DNA from 2 places in the Bradyrhizobium sp. 155 genome. Region 1 is predicted to be linked to the other one. Evidence: predicted binding sites of a transcription regulator. Region 1 holds the regulator's gene; the other holds the start of a gene.

The links. The regulator LexA, encoded in region 1, represses DNA repair genes until DNA is damaged. The targets are predictions, from matches to a motif close to TGTTCNNNNTGTGTTCNG.
Region 2: recA (recombinase RecA) is a predicted target of LexA. The motif match lies at 1,682-1,699, and genes of this name have one in related genera.

What each region holds. Positions count from the first base shown of each region.
Region 1 covers NZ_CP064704.1:3,641,047-3,644,251, forward strand. The annotation lists partial or broken gene IVA93_RS17735 (ComEC/Rec2 family competence protein) at 1-648, shown strand, start outside; gene IVA93_RS17740 (hypothetical protein) at 787-1,221, opposite strand; gene lexA (transcriptional repressor LexA) at 1,715-2,416, opposite strand; gene IVA93_RS17750 (molybdopterin molybdotransferase MoeA) at 2,593-3,205, opposite strand, start outside.
Region 2 covers NZ_CP064704.1:2,756,734-2,759,938, reverse strand. The annotation lists gene IVA93_RS13315 (hypothetical protein) at 1-414, opposite strand, end outside; gene recA (recombinase RecA) at 519-1,607, opposite strand; gene IVA93_RS13305 (hypothetical protein) at 1,866-2,033, shown strand; gene IVA93_RS13300 (DUF2798 domain-containing protein) at 2,670-2,939, opposite strand.

The DNA.
Region 1 (3,205 bases):
CTGATCGCGGCGAGCCTGGGAATCATTGTGCTCGGCTTGTTGCGCACGCCGCTGCGCTGGTCCGGCGCCCTGGTGCTGCTGGCAGCGATCCTCTGGGGACTGTCGGCGCGGCAGCCCGACATCCTGATTGCCGGGGATGGCGCCAGCGTCGCGGTGCGGGGCAGGGACGGATATCTGCACCTGATCAGGACGAACAAGGACAGCTTTCTGCTCAAGGAATGGCTCGCTGCCGACGCCGATCCGCGCGATGCGGGCAGAGCCTCGCTTGCCGATGGCGTGTCCTGCGACGAATCCGGCTGCGTGACGCCACTGGCCGACGGGAGGCTGGTCGCGCTGGCACTGCGCGTCGACGCTCTCGCGGACGATTGCAGTCGGGCCGCGCTGGTGGTGACGACTCGTCCCGCACCGCCTGATTGCGCGGCGATGGTGGTCGATCGGCAGCGGCTCGCCAGCCAGAGCGCGCTGGCGCTGACGCAGCGTGGTGACGGTTTTGTGGTTCAGGCAGTGAGGGCGAGAGGCACGAGCCGCCCCTGGTTGCCGGCCGGCGCCGGCGAGGGTGATTTCGACGGCAGCCTCGCGCCAAAGTCGACCGCGCCTCGCATCAAGGACGCAACGCCGGCGGACACCGACCTGCAAGCCGACGATTGATCTGATGGTGCGGAGCAACGCAGTGGTTCGGTGCGTCCGTTCGGATTAGCGGGGTGCAAACCACACCATCTCGCCGGCCACGGCCGGCGATGGCGATTTAATCCTGACCTCCGACTTCGTAGCCGGAGGGCGGCTCTGTCAGCCGATCGGCAGGTGCGTGACGGTCGGCTGCCTGTCGGCGGTGATCTGCGCCTTGTGCTCGCGCTCGGTGACCGACTGAGTCACCGGCAGTTGCAGCACCGTCGCGCGCTGGCCTTCGACGAGCTGCGTCACCAGCACGTATTTGCCGTCGGGGAATTCGATCGCATCATGATGGCGGTCGGGAACGTGCGGATCGATCTTGCCGAACTTGCCCACGCGGGAATTGATGGTGCGCGTCCAGATCCAGCGATTGTCGTAGCGGACGTCGTCGGCGAAGGCGAGCTCCGTCCCCGGCAGCAGGCAGACGGCAACAGACGGATCGGCTGCAGAGGCGAAGCCGCGCGTCGAGGTGCCGCGGAAGCTTGTCGTGACGATCGTCTCGCCGACTTCGGCGGGGCGCGACGCGACGGCATGTAGGCTGTAGTCACACATCGGGTGCTCCTCATGCTGGGATAGCAACCCGCGTCTCTTATCGAGGCGCAGGCCTCTATCAGAGTGGAAGCACGAACGCTCTGCTTGGTTGTGGGCAAATCTGCGGCTGGCTTCCGCAAGCCGCGATCACATTATCTTTCCCGAATTCAATAGGAACAAAGCTCGCCGCGATGCATTCGGGAGGCGCGTACGCGAACATTGCCAACTTGGCTGCAACGGCCGAACTTGACCGCTGGTCGCTGTTTCCTCGAACAACCGAGCCGCGAAGCGGTGCTGCTTGAAGCGGTGCTGCTTCGTCGGCGTGGCGAGGAGCCAGCGTTGGAGGAGGGGCCGGATAGTCTGTGCAGAACCAGAAAGGCTATCCAGCCGGAGCGGACGATGATCCGCTCCAATCTCTGACCGGCGATGTCGATCGGAAGCGCGCGAGGCGCCAAGCACCTCCGGCATGAAGTGCTTCCGATATGAAGTACTGCCGATAGAAAGACTCCCGGTATCAGTACTTCCGGTAAAGCCCGATCAGCTTGCCCTGAATCTTCACCCGGTTGGGCGGCAGGATGCGGACCTCATAGGCCGCGTTGGCGGGCTCGAGCGCGATCGAGGCGCCGCGACGGCGGAAGCGCTTCAGCGTCGCTTCCTCGTCGTCGATCAGCGCCACCACGATGTCGCCGGTATCGGCGCTCTCGTTGCGCTGGATCAGGGCCATGTCGCCGTCGAGAATGCCGGCTTCGACCATCGAGTCGCCGCGCACTTCCAGCGCGTAATGCTCGCCCGAGCCGAGCATGTCAGGCGGTACGCTGATAGTATGGCTGCGGGTCTGCAACGCCTCGATCGGCGTGCCGGCCGCGATGCGGCCCATCACCGGCACCGCGACGGGACGTTCGCCCTCGTCAGCGGGCAGGCTCGCGCTCGCACGCACCTTGCCGAGATTGCCCTCGATGACGCTCGGCGTGAAGCCGCGGCGGCTGCCAGCGGCTGCCTGGAGCTCCGGCAGCTTGATGACTTCAATCGCACGGGCGCGGTTGGGCAGGCGTCGGATGAAGCCACGCTCCTCGAGCGCCGTGATCAGGCGATGGATGCCCGACTTCGAGCGCAGATCGAGCGCATCCTTCATCTCGTCGAAGGAGGGCGGCACGCCGCTTTCCTTCAGACGTTCACTGATGAACCGCAGAAGCTCGTATTGTTTGCGCGTTAACATCTCGACCAAAGTCCCCCGGTTGATGTCGTCCGATTCCGAGACGCTGAATTCGGCCATAAGCCGCTGCATGCTCGAAACAAATCATGAACAGACACTATATGTTCGATACATGTTCCGCAACTGCTTAATTTACCGTGAACAGAGCAAAGTGCGCGGAACGCGCGTTGCGGGGGCGCTCAGACGGGGAGCCGCAACACTTCGCAAGCCGTGCCGGCTTCGGCCTTCGGCGCGAATGGTGCGCGGACGAGAAGTACCTGTGCTGCAGCGAGATTCGCAAGCAGCGAAGAGTCCTGATGATTGACGGGAACAACGACGCGTGTGCCATCGTCACGCTCCTCAAGATGCGCGCGCAGATAGTCCTCGCGCTGGTCGTTGGCGCCGACGTCGCGGCCGAGCACGGCGCGTTCACGGCGATGGTGAATCACTGAACGGCCCGACAGGGCGCGAATCAGCGGCACCATGAACAGGAAAGCGCACACGTAGGACGATACGGGATTGCCCGGCAGGCCGATCACACCCATTGCGCCGAGTCGCCCGTGCATCATCGGCTTGCCTGGCCGCATCGCGATCTTCCAGAACGCCATCGCGATGCCTTCGTCCCGCAGTGCCTGCTGGACCAGATCGTGGTCGCCGACCGATGCGCCGCCGGTCGTGATCAGGACGTCGGCGCCGCTCTCGCGGGCGCGGCGGATGCCGGCGGTGGTGGCCTCGAGCGTGTCGGCGGCAATACCGAGGTCGATGGTCTCGGCGCCCTCGCTGCGGGCGAGCGCGTGCAGGGCGTAGCCGTTG
Region 2 (3,205 bases), 880 kb from region 1:
GGACGCAGCGAGATCCTCACCGCGTTCTGTGGTCAGCTCGGATGCCACAAGTCGAAGTTTAAGCTTTCGCACCAGCGAGGAGCAGGAGCTGAGGTGGTCCAGCAGCCAGACGAGCTGCAATTGATCCCGGGGAGCTGGGTCGAACCAAAGTTCAACCACGTCATATTGCTCGCAGAAGTTCGCAAGGGACAAGTCTTTGCGGGCCTTGATGTCCTTGGGCCACCGGATGCCCCAGTCGGACCAATGATCACCCGGCCCGAGATTCGCCGAACGCGCGGCGAAAAAGGCTGCGAGCTTCTCGGGCGAGGGCAGCGGTCCCCACTCAAAGTGAAACGAGGATGAGATGACAAGCTCCGCCAAGCCCGATCGGGCGAGCCCGCTTCCGGACGAACTGGTCAAGATCAACCGCTTCATCGCGCCCCCCGAGCACGACCAATCCCAAACGAAACAGGCGCCGAAGACGTCGGCAACTCAACGTCCTCAGCGCCCGCTCCTCGCGAAAACTTTACTGTTGAAGCTTACTCGTCCGCCGGCTCCTCGCCGTCGGCGTCACGCTCGGGGCTGCCGGCGAGAATCTGCTCGGCGATCAGGCCGGAGTTCTGGCGGATCGAGGTCTCGATCTTGGCGGTGATGTCGGGGTTGGCCTTCAGGAACGCTTTCGAATTCTCGCGGCCCTGGCCAAGACGCTGGCTGTCGTAGGAGAACCAGGCGCCGGATTTTTCGACGATGCCGGCTTTGACGCCGAGATCGAGGATCTCGCCCATCTTGGAGACGCCCTCGCCGTACATGATGTCGAACTCGACCTGCTTGAACGGCGGCGCCAGCTTGTTCTTGACGACCTTGACGCGCGTGGTGTTGCCGACCACTTCGTCACGCTCCTTGATCGCGCCGATGCGGCGGATGTCGAGGCGGACGGAAGCATAGAATTTCAGCGCGTTGCCGCCGGTGGTGGTTTCCGGCGAGCCGTACATCACGCCGATCTTCATGCGGATCTGGTTGATGAAGATCACCATCGTATTGGACTTGTTGATGGACGCCGTCAGCTTGCGCAGCGCCTGGCTCATCAGACGCGCCTGCAGACCCGGCAGCGCATCGCCCATCTCGCCCTCGAGCTCGGCCTTCGGCACCAGCGCCGCGACCGAATCGATCACCAGCACGTCGACCGCGCCGGAGCGCACCAGCGTGTCGCAGATTTCCAGCGCCTGCTCGCCGGTGTCCGGCTGGGAGATCAGGAGCTCGTCGATATTGACGCCCAGCTTGCGCGCATAGACCGGGTCGAGCGCGTGCTCGGCGTCGATGAAGGCGCAGATGCCGCCCTTCTTCTGCCCTTCCGCCACCGTGTGCAGCGCCAGCGTGGTCTTGCCCGAGGATTCCGGCCCGTAGATCTCCACGACGCGCCCCTTCGGCAGGCCGCCGATCCCGAGCGCGATATCAAGCCCCAACGAGCCCGAAGAGACCGCCTCGACATCCATCGAACGGTCGTTCTTGCCAAGCTTCATCACCGAGCCCTTGCCGAACTGACGCTCGATCTGGGAGAGCGCGGCGGCGAGAGCTTTACTCTTGTCCATGGAGGATCCTTCGACGATACGCAGGGCAGTGGTGGACATCGGGTCGTGCTCCTTATGACGAGGATTCGCGTGAGGGACAAACGATTGGCGAGGTGGCGCGGCGATAAAAACAATGTACCCTATTTGTTCTAGGTTCGCAATATGTTCTTTTGCGATTTTGGCTGCCTGACGCGCATCAAAGACGGATGCGCTGTGCGCCGTCAGAATTCCGCAATCGTCCGGCACCGAACCTTTCGCGGTCTGCGGCCTTCTCCTGGATAGCTCTTGGACGAGACCGCAACTCTGGGGACTTCAGTCATGACGAACAACACGCATCACGATACGACCCGGCGCACTCCGCTGCTGGAGGCGGCGCGGGAGGAGCTGAGCAAGTTCGAGCGTAAGGAAAACGAGTTCCGCAAGAAAGACCGCGAAGAGCGTGCCGCCGAACTCCGCTTGCCGCTGGACGCGATCAAGGTTCATTAGGCCGCTGGGACTGCGCTGGCGACGGTGCCGGAGCGGCCGCCCGTTGATCTCAGGGAATCGGCACGGGAATCGGGATTCGGATGGCCGTGAAAGGCGAATCTGAGCCGATATGGTATCCAAATACTACCAGTAAGCCATTGATTGGGTGGGAAATTTGTAGGCACGCTACTGTGCATGGGGTTGTTTTCGCGTTTTTGAAAGGCGCGCACGGGCCTTTCCACCCTCGGAGCCATCTTCCGCACCCAACAGCGCCTACAGCAGAACCAGCAACCCGATGCCGATTACCAGCACGACGAAGCCAGCCGCCGTCGCGGCGGCGAATGACCGCTCTACGTTGTCCATGATGCCACCCCGTTGCCGGCACGCCACGTTTCCCCCATGGCAGCACCGTCGCCGCGAAATCTCGCCTGCGGTTGTGTCCTGAGTTGTGCGAACGGATGTCGAAATTGGGACCGGTGCGGGGCCAGTCTGCGGCCCCCGCGCTCCGGCTTTTGCTGCCACCGTCGGGCCTTGTCAGGCTGTCGTAAGCTGAGCCGGCTAGGGTCGCCCGGCTATGGTGTTGCAGCCCAGCACCTCAGCCTCCAATAACCTTCTCCCCGCTTGGTTCTCCCAAGCGGGGTTTTTTCATTCCGATTTTCATGCTGATTTTCTTGCCGGCCGGCCGGTTTGCGAACCGCCCTCCTCCTGCGTCAGCCGCAGCGAGAAGGCGCGGATCGCCGGCGCTGCGAGCAGCACGATCGGCAGCATCGCCGCCCATGCGATCAGCCACGACACCATCCAGTGCGCCAGGAAGTCCAGCGCGTTCCCTGCGGGAAAGCTGGCGATGCCCGCGGCGATCAGCGAGGTCAGTCCGGACTGGATGATTCCGAACACGAAATGAGAATAGCGGCGGGGAATGCCCGGCATGACGCGTCCATGTTGCTTAGCCGCATCGGGCCAAGCAAGGCACATGCCGCCGCGTTCCGGAAGGCGCCCTTACCCATTCTCGGAACTCTGTTCTTGGCCGGAGAACCACGGGCATGAGGTCTCGCGCCGACGCGCGCGGCCGACGTCTTTCGAATTTCGATTTCGTATGTTCCGGAGCGCGTGCGTTTGCGCGATAGCCGTGAGCTATCCGGGGCTTACCGACAGGTTTGGCTTTCCCTTGGAATATTATGCCGCCCAGCATGTTC